One region of the Subtercola frigoramans genome, then DNA from elsewhere that is predicted to be linked to it. Evidence: predicted binding sites of a transcription regulator. Region 1 holds the regulator's gene; the other holds the start of a gene.
What was found. Region 1 encodes HspR, which represses chaperone genes until heat shock. Its sites were predicted from a motif close to AAGTTGAGTCNNNNNGACTCAACTT; they were not measured.
Positions count from the first base shown of each region.

Region 2: JOE66_RS03640 (ATP-dependent Clp protease ATP-binding subunit) is a predicted target of HspR. The motif match lies at 8,292-8,316, and genes of this name have one in related genera.

Region 1 is NZ_JAFBBU010000001.1:3,495,763-3,505,772, forward strand. It holds gene acs (acetate--CoA ligase) at 1-1,426, shown strand, start outside; gene JOE66_RS16110 (ATP-dependent Clp protease ATP-binding subunit) at 1,626-3,815, opposite strand; gene mptB (polyprenol phosphomannose-dependent alpha 1,6 mannosyltransferase MptB) at 3,956-5,530, shown strand; gene JOE66_RS16120 (Cof-type HAD-IIB family hydrolase) at 5,554-6,432, opposite strand; gene JOE66_RS16125 (heat shock protein transcriptional repressor HspR) at 6,479-6,895, opposite strand; gene JOE66_RS16130 (DnaJ C-terminal domain-containing protein) at 6,960-7,961, opposite strand; gene JOE66_RS16135 (nucleotide exchange factor GrpE) at 7,954-8,691, opposite strand; gene dnaK (molecular chaperone DnaK) at 8,694-10,010, opposite strand, start outside.
Region 2 is NZ_JAFBBU010000001.1:754,435-764,444, reverse strand. It holds gene JOE66_RS03680 (hypothetical protein) at 1-141, shown strand, start outside; partial or broken gene thiD (bifunctional hydroxymethylpyrimidine kinase/phosphomethylpyrimidine kinase) at 239-1,069, opposite strand; gene JOE66_RS03670 (VOC family protein) at 1,210-1,557, shown strand; gene JOE66_RS03665 (DUF8686 domain-containing protein) at 1,564-2,571, opposite strand; gene JOE66_RS03660 (hypothetical protein) at 2,780-3,682, shown strand; gene JOE66_RS03655 (PfkB family carbohydrate kinase) at 3,692-4,636, opposite strand; gene JOE66_RS03650 (VOC family protein) at 4,691-5,095, opposite strand; gene JOE66_RS03645 (helix-turn-helix transcriptional regulator) at 5,106-5,561, opposite strand; gene JOE66_RS03640 (ATP-dependent Clp protease ATP-binding subunit) at 5,691-8,276, opposite strand; gene JOE66_RS03635 (ATP-binding cassette domain-containing protein) at 8,447-9,205, opposite strand; gene JOE66_RS03630 (ABC transporter permease) at 9,202-10,010, opposite strand, start outside.

The sequences.
Region 1 (10,010 bases):
CAAGGCTGTGCCGGTCAAGGCGAACGCCGACGAGGCCGTGGCCGGCCCCGAGAACGGCGTGAACACCGTCGAGCATGTGCTGGTCATCCGTCGCACCGGAGACCTCACACCCGAGCTGCCGTGGACCCCCGGGCGCGACGTGTGGTGGCACGACGTGGTCGACACGCAGCCAGACACACACGAGGCAGAGTACTTCGACTCCGAGCATCCACTGTTCATCATCTACACCAGCGGCACGACCGGTAAACCCAAGGGCCTCGTGCACACCAGCGGGGGCTACCTGACGCAGGCCAGCTGGAGCCACTGGGCCGCCTTCGACGCAAAGCCCACCGACGTCTACTGGTGCACCGCCGACCTCGCCTGGGTCACCGCACACACCTACGTTCTCTACGGCCCGTTTTCGAACGGTGCGACGAGCGTCATCTACGAGGGCACGCCGAACACCCCGCACTCTGGCCGGCACTTCGAGATCATCGAACGGTACGGCGTCACCACGTACTACACGGCACCAACGCTGATCCGCACGTTCATGACGTGGTTCCCCGACCGTTTGCCGGGCGAGTTCGACCTGTCGAGCATCCGGCTGCTCGGTACCGTCGGTGAGGCGATCAACCCCGAGGCCTGGGTGTGGTTCCACGAGCAGGTCGGCGGCGGGCGGGCGCCGATCGTCGACACCTGGTGGCAGTCAGAGACGGGCTCGGCCGTCATTGCGCCGTTGCCCGGCGTCACCACGCTGAAGCCCGGCTCAGCAACGTTCGCGCTGCCCGGACTCACCGCGCGCATCGTCGACGAGCAGGGCGAACAGGTGCCGTTCGGATCAGGGGGCTACCTCGTTCTCGACGGTACGTGGCCGTCGATGGCCCGAACCGTCTGGGGCAACCCCGAGCGATACCGCGACTCGTACTGGCGGAAGTACGCGGCACAGGGCTTCTTCTTTGCCGGCGACGGCGCCAAGTACGACCACGAGGGCTACATCTGGCTGCTTGGGCGCGTCGACGACGTGATCAACGTGTCGGGGCACCGCCTCTCGACCATCGAGATCGAGTCGGCGCTGGTTTCGCACGCGCACGTCGGCGAAGCAGGCGTGGTCGGGGTCACCGACGCGACGACGGGCGAGGCGATCGCCGCGTTCGTGATCCCCTCCCGCGACATCTCGGCTCAGGACGCTGCAGACCCCGCCTTCTGGGCGACCCTCGAGGCCGAGCTGGCCGCCGTTCTGCGCGCGCATGTGACCCGCGAGATCGGCGCCATCGCCAAGCCTCGTGACCTCATCGTCGTGCCGGACCTGCCGAAGACACGTTCGGGCAAGATCATGCGGCGCCTGCTCGGCGATCTGGTGGATGGCCGCCCCCTCGGCGACACGACGTCGCTGCAAGACGAAACCGTGCCTCACCGCATCGCCGCCATTCTTGCATCCAGACCCTGACCCTGCGCGCTGGAGCTATAAGCGAGCATCCAGTGGATGCTCGCCGCGACGCCAGCGCCGACAGAGCTACGCTCTGTCGGGACAACGCGATTGCGATCCACCTCACCGCACCCCGGCCAGGCAAGAACGCAATCGTCGGCCCTCGTTCAAACCGACACGCTATTCGCGTCGGTTCGGCTCAGGGCCGACGATTGCGTTTTCAGTCGAGCGGCACGACCTCCTCGGCCGGCGCAACGGTCAGCCCACTGCCGTCGCCGGCCAACCCCACGTACACCGTCTGCCCGTCACGTACGGCTCCGGAGAGCAGCTGCATCGAGAGCCGGTCGTCGATCTCGTGCTGCATGAGCCGGCGCAACGGCCGGGCACCGTACACGGGATCGTAGCCGCGCTCAGCAAGCCAGGCCCGGGCATCCGGAGTCACAGCCAGCGACAGCCCGCGCTCGGAGACCCGCTGCGCGAGGCGATCGACATACAGCGACACGATCTGGGCCAGGTCGTCGTGAGTGAGAGCCGAGAACACCACAATGTCGTCGAGCCGGTTGATGAACTCGGGTTTGAACGCCTGGCGAACAACGCCGAGCACGAGCTCCTCCTTCGTGGCATCTGACAGCGACTGGTCGACGAGATACTGCGAACCGAGGTTCGAGGTGAGAATCAGGATGGTGTTGCGAAAGTCGACCGTACGACCCTGCCCGTCGGTGAGCCGGCCGTCGTCGAGCACCTGCAGCAACACGTCGAAGACCTCGGGGTGGGCCTTCTCGACCTCGTCCATCAGCACCACAGAGTACGGACGCCGTCGCACCGCCTCGGTGAGCTGCCCGCCCTGCTCGTACCCGATGTAGCCGGGAGGCGCACCGAGGAGCCTCGCGACAGAGTGCTTCTCGCCGTACTCGCTCATGTCGATTCGGATCATGGCGCGTTCGTCGTCGAACAGGAATTCGGCGAGCGCCTTCGCCAGCTCGGTCTTGCCCACGCCGGTCGGCCCGAGGAACAGGAACGACCCGGTCGGCCGGTTCGGGTCGGAGATGCCGGCGCGAGTGCGCCGCACGGCGTCGGCGACCGCGCGCACGGCGGGCTTCTGCCCGATGAGCCGCTTACCGAGTTCTGCCTCGAGGTTCAGCAGCTTCTCGGTCTCGCCCTGGGTGAGCTTGTCGACGGGAATGCCCGTCCAGGCCGCGATGACCGAAGCGATCTCGGCCTCGGTGACCTGGTCGCTCACCATCCGCGGAGTATCGGGGTTCTGTTCGGCGTTCTCAGCCTCGCGCAACTGCCGCTCCATGACGGGGATGTCTCCGTACAGGAGCCGGGATGCCCGTTCGAGGTTGCCCTCGCGCTGCGCCCGTTCGGCTGCCACCCTCGCGGCATCGAGCTGGGTCTTCAGCTCGCCGACCCGGTTCAGTACCGCGCGCTCCTTGTCCCAGCGCTCCTGCAGCACCGTCAGTTCGGCCTGGCGCGTGCCGAGGTCGAGGCGAAGTTTCTCGAGGCGCTGCTTGCTCGCCTCGTCTTTCTCCTTTTTGAGCGCCAGCTCTTCGAGTTTCAACCGGTCGACACTGCGCCGCAGCTCGTCGATCTCGACCGGTGCCGAGTCGATCTCCATGCGCAGGCGTGAGGCAGCTTCGTCGATCAGGTCGATCGCCTTGTCGGGAAGCTGGCGACCGGTGATGTACCGGTTCGAGAGCGAGGCCGCCGCAACGAGCGCGGCGTCGGCGATAGACACCTTGTGGTGCGCCTCGTAGCGCTCCTTGAGCCCGCGCAGAATGGCGATGGTGTCTTCGACGCTCGGCTCACCCACGAACACCTGCTGGAACCGCCGTTCGAGGGCCGCGTCCTTCTCGATGAATTCGCGGTATTCGTCGAGCGTGGTCGCCCCGATGAGCCGCAGTTCGCCGCGCGCGAGCATGGGCTTCAGCATGTTCGACGCTGCGACGGAGCCTTCGCCCCCGCCCGCCCCCATCAGCGTGTGGAGCTCGTCGACGAAGGTGATGATCTCGCCGTCGGCGTCATTGATCTCCTTCAGCACAGCCTTGAGTCGCTCTTCGAACTCCCCGCGGTACTTCGCGCCGGCGACGAGAGCCGCGAGGTCGAGCGAGACGAGCTGTTTGCCCTTCAGCGAGTCGGCGACGTCTCCGGCAACGATGCGCTGGGCGAGCCCTTCCACCACGGCGGTCTTTCCGACGCCGGGCTCACCGATGAGGACCGGGTTGTTCTTGGTGCGGCGCGTCAGAACCTGGCTGACCCGACGGATCTCGGCATCGCGGCCGATCACCGGGTCGAGTTTTCCGCTTGCCGCGATCTCGGTGAGGTTGACGCCGTATTTCTGCAGCGCGCTCTGCTCCTCGTCGCCCTGCTGGCCACCGTTCTGGCCACCCTGCTGACCGCCTTGCGGCATGTGATTTCTCCTGTGTTCCATGAACTCGGGTCTAGAAAGTTGAGTCCTTTGCACTCAACTTTACGCTTTCGTCCGCTAGATTTCCAGTGTTTGAGTGATCATCACCCCGTTATCAGCCGGTTCAACATAAAGTGTTCACAGTGAAGAGTATTTTGAGGCGTGAACTGGGGTCCCCGCTCATCCTTGGCCTGGTGGGGTCTCTCTTCATCGCGCTCGGCTCCCTCGCCGTCGGCTGGCTCGGCCCCGGCTCGAATGTTCGCAGCTGGGCTTTCATCGACGCGCTGCGTTCGAACGTCTTTCTCGTGCACGCCGCCACCATCGTGGTCATCGCGGCCAGCCTGCTGCTGGTGATCGCCTGGCTCAAACTCGGCGTGCAATTGCGATCGAACCCGGCGGATGCCCTGCGGCGCGTCATCGTCGCCGCAGGCGTCTGGGCGGTTCCCCTCATCGTCGCGGTTCCCCTGTATTCGCGCGACCTCTTCGCCTACGTCGGCCAGGGCAGGCTCATGGTGGGCGGCTTCAACCCCTACCTCGACGGCATCTCAGCGATCCAGGGCTGGTTCAACATCGGGGTCGACCCGCTCTGGGCGAGCGCGAAGACGCCGTATGGGCCCGTCTACCTCTGGATCGAGCAGGTGGTCGTCGGGTCGGTCGGCACCTCGCCCATCACCGCCGTTGCCATCTTCCGGCTCATCGCCGTGCTGGGCGTGGCGGGCATCGCCTTCTACGCGTACCGCATCGCACGGCTGCGCGGGCTCGACCCCTCGCAGGTGCTGTGGCTCGTTCTCGGGAGCCCGATCATCATGTTCAACTTCATCGTGGGTGGCCACAACGACGCCTTGATGCTCGCCTTCCTGATCGCCGGCATGTACTACGCCATGATCAAACGGCCGATCATCGGCACCATCCTCGTGACGCTCGCGATCGGGGTGAAACCCATCGCCCTGATCGCCCTGCCTGTCATCGGCATCATCTGGGCGGGCCAGAACCGCACCGTCCGCAGCACAATCAAGTACTGGGTCGCCACGGCCGCGATCTCATTCGCCATTCTGGGTGTGCTCGGTTACGCCATGAATGTCGGGTTCGGCTGGATCTTCACCCTCGCGACCCCGGGGGCCGTGGCCCACTGGTATGCGCCGATCAACATCCTCGCGATCGGGCTCGGCGGGGCGTTCGGGGCCGTCGGCCTCGACGGCGAGATCGGCGCGAACATCATCAAGTACACAGCGATGGCACTCATGGCGGTGATCGTTGTGTGGCTGATGCTCACCAAGCGCAACATCGACCCCATGATGCGCCTCAGCTTCGCGTTCGCTGCGCTGGTTCTCTCCTCAGCGGTCATCCACCCGTGGTACGCCGCGTGGGTCATTGTGCTCTTCGCCGTCTCCGGCGTGCGCGCCGGTCTCCAGACGCACCTCATCGTCTCGGCCTCGATCTTCTTCGCCTGCGTGAGCATCGCCGAAGGCATGGACATCTCCGACGCCGTGCAGGGTGACGTCGGCGCGGCAATCCTGCGAACCGTGATCATCTCCGGCGGGGCCATCGCGCTGATCGCCGCCTACTGCATCCACGAAGACCTGTCGATCGCACTGCTTCGCCAACGAATCCGCGAGGCCAGGCAGCGCTGGGCCGTTTCACGCGCATCGACCGGCACCTCGCGACGTGCGTCCGGGCGTCCTGCATCCCACCCGGCGAAGACCCTCACCAAGCCCTGACGGGCAACGCTCCCTCGGGCGCGTCAGAGGCCGAGCTTGTCGACCCAGTGGCTGAGGAACGCAGCGCCCGCCTCGTCGTGGATCAGGTCGCCCTCGACGATGACCGGGTACGGCTTCTCGAGTATGCCGTCGGAGGGCCGAACATCCACGTGGGCGACCTCGTACCCCGCCGCGTGCAGGTAGTCGGCCATCTTGTAGTCGCTGCGCGAGTCGCCGACGGTTCGCCAGAGCGGCGGCAGGTCGCCCTCTTCGATGAAGTGCGACAGCGCGCGCTCGGCGCCGCGGTCTTTGTCGAGCGTCACCGATTCGACGTCGGTCGAGATGATCGTCGGGTCGATGCGGAACGGGATGTGCCCCGCCGCATTCCTGACCTCGCGGTCGCCGTAGCGCGCACCCAGTCCACGCTCCACCAGGGCGTCGAAGGCGACCTCGTTGTACCGCAATTGGGCACGCTGGTACGTCTCGGCATCGACCGTCGTCAACTGCTCGACAGACACCATGGCGAGCTTGGTCTCGTCGAAGAACATCAGCTCGCTGAACTGCTCGCGAACGACGGCACGGATGCCCGCGGCGAACTCGGCCGGCAACGCCACCGTCTCGTCGACCTGCGTCTCACCAGCACCCTCCGGTCCGACCGTGAACCAGACAGCACCCTTCTCGGCGACCACGAACATGCGCCCCCCGTTCGCCAGGGCTGCGCCGAGCCCCCTGGCCAGCAGCGGCGCGATGACCTGCTCCTTGACGAAGTCGGCTGACCGGCCCGTGATGAACGCAATCGGCACGCCGCCCGCCGTCAGGGTGACGAGGTCGGTGAGGATGCTCGGCAGCACGACTGACCGCGTGACAGGTGAGGCGATGGGCCCGTCGATGTCGAGAAGAAGGCCGAGTGCGGGGGTCGTCATGCCCCCATTCTCCCATCCCCGTCACACGCCGGTTGAGTAGCGGGGCTTAGGGGCGCCAGACCACCACTTCGGTGCGGCGCTGGGCGCGAACCCCACTCTTGAGGCTGACAACATCACCCTCGAGGCCTGCGGCAAACACACGCCGGCCCGGGCGGTTGAGAAGTTCATCGGCGAGGGCGGTCTCGAGCTCGCGCACACGCCTGGCCAGCTGCTGATTGACGTTCTCCAGCTCGAGGATGCGCCTGATGCCCTCGAGTGAGATGCCCTCGGCACCCAGCCGGGCTATCTCTCGCAACTGCATGACATCACGAAGCGAGTACCGCCTCGACTTGCCAGCCGTGCGGCTGGGGCTGACCAGCCCCAGCCGATCGTACTGGCGCAGGGTCTGCGGGTGCATCTCCGCGAGTTCGGCGGCGACCGCGATGGCAAACAGTGGAGCGTTCTCGTCTACTGGCATTGTCATCGCAGGTCACCTCACCGTTCTGTTGGATTCGCGGGCACTGGGCTGGTGGGCTGGCGCCGTTCTTCTACTCGTGCGCCTTGGCCAGGAGTTCGGCACGCGGGTTCTCCTGGGGCTCCAGCGCGTGGAACGCCTCGAGTGCATCGCGTGCCTCCGGCGAAAGGTGCGACGGAACCGCCACCTGAACGACAGCGAGCAGGTCGCCCGTGCCCTTCGGCGTGTCGACCCCGCGGCCCTTGACCCGCAGCACACGGCCGCTGGGTGTACCGGCACCGACCCGCAGTTTCACGGGCTCGCCGCCCAGGGTCGGCACCTCGATTGTCGCCCCGAGGGTCGCCTCGACGAAGGTGACGGGCACGTTGACCCGGAGGTTCAGCCCGTCGCGTTCGAAGATCGGATGCTTCCGCACAGCAATCGTCAGAACGATGTCGCCGGCCTCGCCGCCGTCAGGGCTGGCTTCGCCCTTGCCACGCAGTTTGATCTTCTGCCCGTCAGAGACGCCGGCAGGGATCTTGACCGTGATGGTCTTGCCCTCTGACGTCTGCAGCTTGATGGTGTCGCCCTTGGTCGCGGTGAGGAAGTCCACCGTGGTTCGTGCGGCGACATCACGCCCGCGGGTCGGCCCGCCGTAGCCGCGGAACCCGCCGCTGGGCTGGCCGAATCCGGGCTGGCTGCCACCGAACATGCCGCCGAGAAGGTCGTCGAAACCGCCCTGCTGGTAGGAGTAGCTCGTGTTCGCTCCACCACCGCCACGACCTCCACCGAACATGCCACCGAAGACGTCTTCGAAGCCGCCGCCCTGGCCCTGGCCACCCGCCGTGAAGCGGGCGCCAGAACCCATCGCGCGAATCTGGTCGTACTCCTTGCGCTGTTCGGGGTCGGCGAGAACCGAGTGGGCTTCGCTGATCTCCTTGAACTTCGCCTCGGCGGCAGCGTCACCCGGGTTGGAGTCGGGGTGGAACTGCCGCGCGAGCTTGCGATACTGCTTCTTCAGGTCGGCAGGCGTGACATCTTTCGACACCTCGAGGACTTTGTAGAAGTCCTTGTCGAACCAATCCTGGCTAGCCATTCGGCACCGCTACGACAACCTTCGCCGCGCGGAGCAGCGTCGAACCGAGGTAGTAACCGGTCTCGACGACATCAGAGATGGTCTCGACCTGCACGTCTGCGCTCGGCTGCTGGAAGATCGCCTCGTGCAGCTGGGGATCGAAGGCCTCGCCGGCAGCACCGAAGGGCTTGAGGCCGAAACGCTCGACTCCGGTGCGGAGTTTCGCCGCAATGGAGGCGAATGGCCCCTCGGCGAGGTCGCCGTGCTTCTCAGCACGGTCGAAGTCGTCGAGAACCGGCAGCAGAACCTTCACCACGTCGCCGACCGTTCGTTCACGCTCGACCTCACGGTTGGCTTCGGTGCGCTTGCGATAGTTGGCGTACTCAGCGGTCACCCGCTGCAGGTCGGCGAGACGTTCGGCCGCCAGGTCTACCGCGGCAGTCGCCTCAGCCTCTCCGGCGCTCACAGCATCCAGAAAACTCAGATCGTCGTCGTTGAACTGGTCATCTCCCACGGTCTCCTCTTCTCCTGTTGCTTCTGCGTTCTCGCCCTCACCGGCATCGGTGTGCGTTTCGACATCGGGTCCTTCGGCCTCGATGAAGGCGGCGTCTTCGACGGGTTCGCCCGTCACCGGGTCTGTCGCATCTGCGGCAGACCCGGTAGGGGCGCTGGACCCGGCAGGCGTACCTGTCGGATCGAACGGGCCAGAAGACTCGTCACTGCCGCGGCCTGACTTGTCTTTCTTGCCCATGATTACTTCTGCTCTTTCGATTCTTCGTCGTCGACAACTTCTGCGTCAACGATATCTTCGTCGCTGCTCGCCGTCTCTTCGGCAGGCTGGTCGGCCGCAGCGGCTGCTGCGGCTTCCTCGGCCTGCGAGTTGGCGTAGATGGCCTGGCCGAGCTTCGACTGGCTCTCATTGAGCTTGTCGAATGCGGTCTTCACCGCTTCGTCGTCGTCACCGGCGAGGGCGCTCTTCAGAGCGTCGACATCGGCCTGCACCTCGGTCTTGACCTCTTCGGGCAGTTTGTCTTCGTTCTCTTTGATCAGCTTGTCGATCGAGTAGGCGAGCTGCTCGCTCGTGTTGCGCGTCTCAGCAGCCTCGCGGCGCTTCTTGTCTTCTGCGGCGTGCTCTTCACCCTCACGAACCATGCGGGCGATGTCGTCCTTCGACAGGCTCGAACCACCGGTGATCGTCATCGACTGTTCCTTGCCGGTGCCCTTGTCTTTGGCAGACACGTGCACGATGCCGTTGGCGTCGATGTCGAAGGTGACCTCGACCTGCGGAATGCCGCGCGGAGCCGGCGCGATGCCGGTCAGCTCGAACGTTCCGAGGTTCTTGTTGTCGCGGGTGAATTCACGCTCACCCTGGAAGACCTGGATGGCCACAGACGGCTGGTTGTCGTCTGCGGTGGTGAAGGTCTCGCTACGCTTGGTCGGAATGGCCGTGTTGCGCTCGATGAGCTTGGTCATCATTCCGCCCTTGGTCTCGATACCGAGAGAGAGCGGGGTGACGTCGATGAGCAGAACGTCTTTGCGCTCGCCCTTCAGCACGCCGGCCTGGAGTGCGGCACCGACAGCCACGACCTCGTCGGGGTTGACGCCCTTGTTGGGCTCACGCCCACCGGTCAGCTTCTTGACCAGCGACACGACGGCAGGCATACGGGTCGATCCACCGACGAGTACGACGTGAGCGATGTCGGCGATCGAGACACCGGCCTCCTTGATGACGTCGTGGAACGGCTTCTCGGTGCGGGCCAGCAGGTCTGCGGTCAGCTCTTCGAACTTCGCGCGGCTGAGGGTCTCGTCGAGGTTGGCAGGGCCGTTCTCGGTGAGCGAGAGGTAGGGAAGCTGGATGGTCGTGGAAAGCGATCCCGACAGCTCCTTCTTGGCCTGCTCAGCGGCCTCCTTCAGGCGCTGCTTGGCGATCTTGTCGCCGGAGACGTCGACACCGGTCGAGTCCTTGAAGCGCTTGATCAGGTAGTCGACGACACGCTGGTCCCAGTCGTCGCCGCCGAGGCGGTTGTCGCCGGCGGTCGAACGCACCTGGATGGTCGAGAAGTCGTCATC
Region 2 (10,010 bases), 2.7 Mb from region 1:
TGGTCGGGGTGCCCGATTCTCGAAGTCGACGTTCCCACCGCTGACAAGAACAAGACCCGCACGATGCAGCTCGGAACGATGCTCTTCATCGTCGGCAGCGCTGCCGCGCTCTTCGCGGTTCTGCTCGGCCCAGCGGGCTGAAGAACCACGCCCCTCTCCGCCTGAGAAGACTGCCGCCTGAGCAGACCGCTTCGGCGTTTCGGGTTCTCGAAGGGGGGCGAACTCAGTCGAAGAATCGGTGAAAGTGGTGAATAGGGCCGTTGCCGCCGCCGACTTCGAGCAGGTCTGAATGCGCCAGAGCGTCGTCGAGCCAGGCTTTGACCTGGGACAGGCTGGCGGCCCAGTCTCCGGTCTGCGCCTGCACGGTGGCCATGGCCGACGACAACGAACACCCTGTGCCGTGGGTGTTACGCGTGACGACCCGTTTCGAGACGAACTCGACCACGGTGTCGGCCAGCGCCCCGTGCGTGTCGATCAGGGCATCCGGGCACTCGTCACCGGCGAGGTGCCCGCCCTTCACCAGAACCGTCACCCCGGCCGACTGAGACAATCGCTTGCCCTGGCCGAGGGCAGAGGCCCAGTCGGGAGCGATCTCTTCCCGAAGCAGCACGGCGAGCTCGGCGAGGTTGGGGGTGACGAGGTCGACGAGCGGCACGAGGCGCCGCATTGCTTCTTCTGCCGACTCCTCGAGCAGACGGTCACCACTGGTCGCGACCATGACGGGGTCGAGCACGACGAGGGGTGGGCACGTCCCCTGCAGCCAGGACCGCACTTCGTCGATCACAGCGAGGTCGGCCAGCATGCCGATCTTCACGGAGTCGATCTCGACATCGTCGCTCACTGCATCGAGCTGTTCGCGCAGAAATGCCACAGGCGGCACGTGCACGGCTCGAACTCCGCGCGTGTTCTGGGCAACCAGAGCCGTGACCACTGCCATGCCGTAGCCGCCGTTGGCAGCGATGCTCTTGAGGTCGGCCTGGATTCCAGCGCCGCCCGTCGGGTCGGTACCAGCGATGCTCAACACCCGAGGTGTGGCCCGAAGGCGAAGTGCAGCGTCGTGCTTCACCATTCGACATCCCTTCGCTGGTGCTGGCCAGACAGGTTCGACGGGTATCACTCTCAGCTCGCAGCCTTCAGGCTGCAGCACCCCGTGTCAGAAGACCACAGTTTATCGTGCTGGCGGACGGTCACCGCCGATAGGATCGGCTCGTGATCGGGAGCATTGACGAAGTTGTGATGGACTGCTCAAACCCGGAGGCCCTCGCGACGTTCTGGGCCGCGATCCTTGGCGGCGAACCACGCGGGCGTGACGAGTCGTGGTGGTACGTGGTGCCCCCAGGCTGGAGCCAGCTGTCGTTCCAGAAGGTGCCAGAGCCGAAGTCGGTGAAGAACCGACTGCATCTCGACGTGCGTGTCGACGACATCGCCGCGGCGACGACCCTGGCAGAAATGCTCGGAGCGCGGCGGTCCGGCGAGGTTCACCACGACACGGCCGGGTCATTCCAGGTGCTGCTCGACCCCGAAGGCAACGAATGGTGCGTGGTGAGACCGGCCTGATGGAGGCTATTGCGCTGGTGCTCCTTCTGGAGCTTCCGGAGCTTCCGGTTGATCTTCAGCGCTCGGTGCGTCGGGAACACTCGGGCTCCCCCACTTGACCCACGCTGAAACGTAGATCGCCAGCCCGGCTATCAGGCCCACGATCACCCACAGCACGATCAGAAAGTCGATCCATGAACCGATCGGCGGCGACCCTGGAAGAAAGGTGCGCAGCGGAATCGTCGCGAAGAGCATCGCACCCATCCAGCTCATGAACGACGCCTCGACCTTGCGCCGCCCGCGATAGACCGTGATCGCCACGAAGAGCACCAGCACCGGCATCACGATCATGAGCCCCAGCAGCACGATGCCGAAGGCGACGGTGCTCGCCGAACGGGTGGCTGCGACAGAGAGTACGGGCAGGTCCTCCGTTTCGCCGGCCACCGTGACGTTCACTGTGTCGGTCGGCACCTCCCGACCCGCCAGGCTCCACCCCGGCATGTCTCCCGTGAGGTAGACCTTCGTGGGAACCGGTGTCGCAACGCCGTCTGCCATCGTGTATGCGATCACAACCAGATTCTGCTGGCGATAGGAGTCGAACGGCCATTTCTCCACCTCGCCCGGCGTCAGCAGCGTCACCGTCTTGGTGCCGGGGATCGAGTCCTTCGCAAAGTCGATCGATTGGTTGCCTTCGACGGGCGAGATGATCACACTGACCTGTTCCGGGAGAAACGCGGAGTCGACGGGCTGGATCTGGTCGGAGGTCACGAGCTTGAGTTGCATGGTGATGCTCTCGGCGACAGGGTTGACGGCCTGCGGGGTGAGCAACACCGTCACTCCACCGGCTGGAGCAGTGGAGTCCTTCTCGCTCAGGGAGACCACGCGTCCACTTGAGGCATACAGCAGGACGACGCCGACATACACGAGCACCGCGAGTGCGACCGCGCCGACGAGAATCCACCGCCTGCGGGATGCCCGGCCGCGGCCGGGCGCAGGCGGGGCTCCCCTCGGGGTCGGCATCTGGTGCGTTGTCACAAGGCGAGCCTATCGAGCGGGCTGCTGCCGGGCATCCACTCATCGCTGGCATGTGACAGAAGTGGGCCGAGCGTGCCGTGCGGTCTGATGAGCGCGCCCTGCGGTCTGAATCGTTATGAGCGGTGGAGGCAGAACCGTGCTTGCTGGCACTCGAGTGGGTGAGAATGAGCGAAGGCGACACACGGCGCCGACCTGGGGGGACACGGAGATGCCACAGAGGCACATATCGACTGGCCGTCGGCACACTCTGGCTGTCGTTCTCTCCCTCGCTGCAGGGCTTGCATTGAGTGGATGCGCCACGGGAACCATCGGCCAGGCTTCGACGGCGACGCCGTCTGCCACCATCCAGACGACGTCACCCGATCCCAGCCCGGCCGGCACGACGGCAGGGCCGCACATCTCACTGGCCACCAATGGTTTCACCGCTCCCTCGTGGGGAACATCGGGGTTGACCGCGGCGCTCGACGGTTTCGCGGCAGACACGACGTACCCAGTGACAGTGTCGTCGCACTACCCCGGGGAGAAGTCGCCTCCCGCGGTCTTCTTCGAAGTCGAGACGACTCCGGTAACGGTCACGACGGATTCCTCTGGCCGGGCAACCCTCACGTGGGTGCCGGACGACTTCCCGCGCGCCTTCACCAACAGTGGTGAGAGCGGCACGCTCATCGACAGCTTCATCAAGGTCACGACCCCCGACGACCAGGAGATCCTCAGCGCCCCGCTCCAGCTTGCCTTGCGGCCGGTCAGAGAGGTGACGGTCACCGCTTCCGCGTCCTGCGTCGCACAATCGGAGATCTCGGGCAACGGAAGTGGGGTCGGCGTAGCTCTCACCGGGCTGGTGCCGAAGGAGGAGGGCTTCGTCGTGGTGCCGTCGGTCGATGCCGACGGCGTGATGGTCGGTGGTTTTGTCGCCGTCGGCCAGTACCGCGCAGACGAGGCAGGGGCCGCCTCCGTCTCGCTGAAGAACGGCAGCTCGGACTACCTCGTGCCGCTGTCGTCGGTCATTGCTCCCGAGCGGTATGAGATTCAGTGGTCGAGAAATTTTCGCGACCCCGTGACCGACGGCGGAAGCTCCGGGATTCCCTTGCAGGTGGGCGGTTGCAGCCAGTAGAGCGCCCAGTCAGACTGCGGCCGCACGCACCGCCGAGCGCACGATGAAGTCGGCAGCAGCAACGTTGGCCTCGGCGACGGCCGCGACCGCGTCACCGCTGTGGAAGTACGAGAGTGCGAATTCGGCGCTGAACACATCACCCGTGCCGATGGCCTGGCCGACGGTGTCGATGGGGTGCGCGGCGACATGCGTGGCAGAGCCCGCGCTGAAGATGGTGGCCCCTGCGCTGTTCTGGGTGACGACGAATCGAACCCGTGGGTAGAGGCCCGACCAGTTCCTGGCGACGACCAGCGCGTCGGAGATGTCTTCGTCGGAGAAGACGACGAGGTCGAACAGCGGCAGGATTTCGGCGTGTTCGCTGAACGCACGCTTGACCACGACAGCATCGTCGGTGACATCGCGCAGATAGCCCTGGGCAATCAGAATCGTGACGGCGTGCGAGGGCACTCCGCCGGCGAGCTGGCGAACGTAGTCGGCCGTGAAAGTGGGCAGGAGCGGCGCGACGACCAGAATGTCGGTTGACGCCAGACGGGCGCTGATCGCCTCATTCAGAGGCACCGGTTCGGCTGCAGCAGACGCTTGGCACTCCTGACGACGCAGTCCGCCCTCAATGATGTTGCGGTACAGCATCGTCGTTCCCGCCTGCGGCGGGTTCAGAAAGTCGAGCCCTGCCCCGAGGCTCGGGAAGTCGTCGGCGTAGGGGGCGAGCACGCTCACGTCGTCGACCGAGTTCCTGCTGAACTGCGGGGCCATGAAGACCGCCGGCGAGCCGGCCGAACGCCTGGTCTCACCCGATCCGCTGCTGGCATTCGTGCCGTCGCCGGAACCGCCGCGGCCCAGGCTGTCGACGTTGGGCTCGTCGACAGCGCTATCGTCGTCAGCGCGGTTCTCGTCGATACACACGTGCCCAACGATCGTCACGCTCGGCGAGAGGGTTGCACTGAGAAGGTCCATTACACAGGGGTCAACTCGTGACTCGCTTGCCGTATTCCACGGCGGGACGCGGCCCTACACCGCCTGGTTGATACGAACCGTGTTACCCGAAGGGTCGCGGAACGCGCAGTCGCGCGGGCCCCACGGCTGGTCGATCGGCTCCTGCAGCACCTCGGCGCCCGCGGCCCGCACCCGCTCGAACGTCGCATCGAGGTCGTCGGTACTGAACACCATGATCGGCAGAACGCCCTTGGTCAACAATTCCTGCATGGCGTCGCCATCTGCTTGGGAGCGACCGGCGTGAGGCTCCGAGAGCACGATCTCGAGCCCGGGCTGCGCGTCGCTGCCGAGCGTGAGCCAGCGATAACCGCCGTTGGCCACGTCGTTGCGCACCGTGAAGCCGAGCGCATCACGGTAGAAGCCCAGCGACTCGTCGACATCATTGACCGTGATCTGGGAGTACCTGAGTGAAATCGTCATGCCAGCAACGCTAGACGGATGCCCGGGCCGCCGCTTCTCGAATCCTGCTCCCCTGCGGGGCACCGCCCGCCCGCCGTCGTGGCCGGGTCTGTTCCTGTGCGATCCTGGTCGGCATCGCGATCACGGCCAGGTGCTCTCGTGCCCGATACACGCTCGGAGGTTCGCCGACCAGCTCGGTGAACCGTGTGCTGAACGAACCGAGCGAGGTCGAGCCCACGGCCATGCACGCGTCGGTCACAGTCATGCCGGCCCGAAGCAGCGCCATCGACCGCTCGATGCGACGGGTCATGAGGTAGCCGTAGGGAGTCTCGCCGTACGCCGCGCGGAACAACCTGGAGAAGTGCGCGGGCGACATCAGGGCGCGCGCAGCCATGATCGGCACATCGAGCGGCTTCGCGAAGTCGCGGTCGATGAGGTCACGCGCCCGACGCAGGTGCGCGAGGTTTGCAAGCTCTGCTGGCGTCATGCGACGACAGTACCCCAGACCGCCCCCGTGAGCACGAACACCGACAGAGAAGCCCCGAACGGATTTCCTCCGTGGAGGTCGATCTCGTTCGGGGCCCTGCCGTGTGCGCCAGAGGGAACGCGAGTCGTATCAGGCAGCCAGGGGCAACCCGGCGTCGGCCAGGGAACCAGCAGCCACCACGAGGGAGCCATCGTGGGCATCGACGATGACGGAGCCACCGTCGCCCAGCGAACCTGTCACCAGGAGATCGGCGATGCGATCATCCACCTCGCGCTGGATGATGCGGCGCAGCGGGCGAGCACCATATTCGGGCTCGTACCCGGTTGAGGCGATCCAATCGATCGCAGCATCCGTCACCTCGATGGTGATGTCACGAGCAGCCAGACGGGCGCTGGTCGCCCCGAGCAGCAGCCCGACGATCTCACGCAGCTGCGCGGTCTCGAGTTTTCTGAACAGCACGATCTCGTCGATGCGGTTCAAGAACTCGGGGCGCATCGCTTCGCGAAGCTTGCCCATCACGCGGTCACGAAGCGCCTTGTCACTGCCGAAACCGCCGCCAGCTGTCGGGTCGGCCACGAAGCCGATGGCCCCGCCCCGGCTCGCCAGGAACTCCGAACCGAGGTTCGAAGTCATGATGATGACGGTGTTGCGGAAGTCGACCGTGCGGCCCTGGCCGTCGGTCAGGCGACCGTCGTCGAGCACCTGCAGAAGCAGATTGAACACGTCGGGGTGCGCCTTCTCGATCTCATCGAACAGGATGACCGAATAGGGGTTGCGGCGAACACGCTCGGTCAGCTGGCCGGCCTCGTCGTAGCCGACGTAGCCGGGAGCGGCGCCGACCAGGCGCGACACCGTGTGGCGCTCACCGAACTCGCTCATGTCGAAGCGCAGCATGGCCTTCTCGTCCCCGAAGAGGCTCGAGGCGAGCGTCTTTGCGAGCTCGGTCTTGCCGACGCCGGTCGGGCCGAGAAAGAGGAAACTGCCCACGGGCCGACTCTGGTCGCCCATGCCGGTGCGATTGCGGCGAACGGCTTTGGCGACGACGGTAACGGCATCATTCTGGCCGATCACCCGCTCGTGCAGCTCGGTCTCGAGCAGTGCGAGGCGCTCGCGGTCGACCTGGCTGAGGCGAGAAGCCGGGATGCCCGTGGCACGCGAGATCACGGCTGCGATCTCGGGCTCACCGACGACGGTAGACGAATTCGGTGTGCCCGCCGAGGCGTGACCAGCCGAGCCCGCAGAGAGTTTGGCGTGCACCGTCTCGATCTCGTCGCGCAGACGTGAAGCCTCTTCGTAGTGCTCCGCCGCAACGGCGGAGTTCTTCGAGGCCTCAAGCTCGGCGAGGTGCTCCAGCAGGGCAGAAGCGTCGAACTTCAGACCCAGCTTGAGACGCAGGCGTGCACCGGCCTGGTCGATCAGGTCGATCGCCTTGTCGGGCAGGAAACGGTCGGTGACGTAGCGCGCCGACAGCTCGACGGAGGCACGGATCGCCTCGTCGGTGTAGCTCACGCCGTGGTGGTCTTCATACGCCCCACGGAGACCCGTGAGGATCTTCACGGCGTCTTCAATGCTCGGTTCGCCGACCACGACGGGCTGGAAGCGGCGCTCCAGGGCCGGGTCCTTCTCGATCGAGCGGTACTCCTTCAAGGTCGTCGCACCAACCAGGTGCAGGTCACCCTTCGCCAGGCGAGGCTTGAGGATGTTGCCGGCGTCCATGCCACCCTCGCCAGAGCCTCCGGCACCGACAACGGTGTGCAGCTCGTCGATGAAGACGATCAACTCGGACTTGTGGGCTGCGATCTCGTCCATGAGCGTGGTCAGACGCTCCTCGAAGTCACCACGGTACTTCGTGCCCGCCAGCATCGCCGGCAGGTCGAGCGATACCACGCGCTTTCCGCGCAATTGCTCGGGAACCCTGCCGTCGACGATGGCCTGGGCGATACCGCCGATGATCGCCGTCTTGCCGACGCCGGCCTCCCCGATCAGAACAGGGTTGTTCTTCGTACGACGAGAGAGGATCTCGATGGTCTGCTCGATCTCGTCGGCGCGACCGATCACGGGGTCGAGGTCGCCTTCGCGAGCCATCTCGGTGAGGTCGGTGCCGAACTTGTCGAGCATCGGGGTTTCAGACTCCGGTGCCGTGGGCGACGTCGGGTCAGACGCCTCGCCCGCACTGACGGTCTCGCGCATTCCGGCCTGCAGGGCATCCGGAGTCACACCGGCGGCAGCAAGAACCTGCCCAGCCGGTGAATCCTGATTGATGACCAGCGCGAAGAAGAGGTGCTCGGGGTCGATGTAGGTCGAGCCGGATGCCCGGGCGACCTGGTACGCGTGAAAAAGGGCGCGCTGGGCCGACTGGGTCAGCGAAGGCAGAACGTCGGGGCGTTCGGTCGACGACTGCGGCAGGCGCTGCTCGGCGGCGTGCGCTATCGCCGAGGGGCTCGCGCCGAGGCGGGTGATCGCGTCGGAGGCCGGTTGTTGCTCAGCGATGACCCGGAGAACGTGCAGCGCGTCGAGCTCGCTCTGGCCGTGGGAGAGGGCGAACTGGCCGGCCTCGGCCAGTACCTCGTGCGTGCGCCGGCTCATGAGCCTGCTGATGTCGATGGGACGACCGGCTTGGGCGGCGCGCTCACCCTGCAGGTAGCGGGCGAGGAATTCGTCGAATGAACTGGAGCCTTCGGCTGCGGGGCCGAGGTTGTCGGGCGAAGTGGGCAAGTGGTCCTCCTGTGAAACTTGAGTGCCTTCGTATCAAGTTAACGCACACGAGGTGACTCTATTCCCTGAAGGAGCTGTGAACCCTGGGCGGGCCGTAAACACAGAAAAGCTGCGACCACCGGAGAACCACGAGTTCCCGGCAGCCGCAGCTGACCTGTTCACGAAAGCGGTCAGACGAGCAGACCGGTGATCGTGCCGAGCAGGGTGTCCACGTCGAAATCCGCCGTGGGTGCGTCTTTGACGATCTTGCCGAGTCGCAGCACGACGACACGGTCGGTGACCTCCAGCACGTGAGGCAGGGTGTGCGAAATGAAGATCACACCCAGGCCCTTCGCTTTGGCGGCACGGATGACCTGCAGAACTTCCTTCGACTGTCTCGCGCCCAGGTGGTTCGTGGGCTCATCGAGGATGATGACTTTGCGCGCCCACGACACGGCACGGCCGATGGCGACAGCCTGGCGTTGCCCACCGGAGAGCTGGGAGACGGGGCGATTCGACGCCGGTACCGCGATACCGACACGCTCGAGGTCGGCGTGGGCTTCAGCATCCATTCGTTTCTGGGCCAGGAAGCCGAGCTTGCCCAGCAGACCGGGGCTTGGAATCTCGCGCCCCAGAAAGACATTGGAACTCACCGAGAGATGCGGGGCGAGGCTCGACTCCTGGTAGAGGGTCTCGACGCCGGCTTCGAGCGCTTCGTGCGGGCTCTTCCAGTGGCGTTCGACTCCCTCGAGCAGGATCTGGCCGGAGTCGGGTTGGTGTGCTCCGGCGAGTGCCTTGACGAGCGTGGACTTGCCGGCGCCGTTGTCACCGACAAGGCCGATGACCTCGCCGGCCCTGACGCTGAGGCTCACATCGTCGAGAGCGACGACACTGCCGTACTTCTTGGAGATGTTGCGTACTTCGTAGAGAGGTGCATCTGCGAGGGTCATGAGCGTCTTCCGTTCGCGCGCAGGGCCTGCAGCGAGACCGCTGCGGCGATGAGGATGGCGACGACGACCTGCTTCCAGTTCGGTTCGACGCCGATGATGATGAGGCCACTGGTCACTGTCGCGAGGATGAGCGAGCCGAGAACGGTTCCCGACATGCGGCCGACACCGCCCGAGAGGGCGACACCACCGATCACGACCGCGGCGATGGCATCGAGCTCGTCTCCGACACCGGAGGTCGGGGCACCCGAACCGAGACGGATGTAGAGGAACATGCCGGCCAGACCCGAGAGCAGACCCGACAGAACGTAGACCTTCGTCAGGTGACGCTTCACGTTGATACCGGCGGCGAGGGCGGCGAAGGAGTTGGAGCCGATCGCGTAGGTGTACCGGCCGAAGCGGGCCTTGTGAAGAAAGAGACCGGCGATCACGACGATGATGATGACGAAGATCAGCGGCCACGAGAGCGGGCCTAGCCACGGCACGCTGAGCAGAATGGCGCTCTGCGGGCCCTCACCGATCGGCGCACCGCCGGTGAGCACGATCGACATTCCGCCGGCGGCACCCAAGGTTGCGAGGGTTGCGATGAACGGCACGAGGTGCAGCTTGTTGATGAGCACCGAGTTGACGAAACCGACGAGCACACCGGTCGCCGCCGCCACGAGCGTTCCGATGAAGATCGTGATGCCGTCGTTCTGGCCGGCGGCAGTCATCGCCTGCATGGCGTACGCCGCGATCACGCCGGAGAAACCCAGGGTCGCCCCGACCGAGAGGTCGATTCCGCCCGAAATGACGACGAACGTCTCCG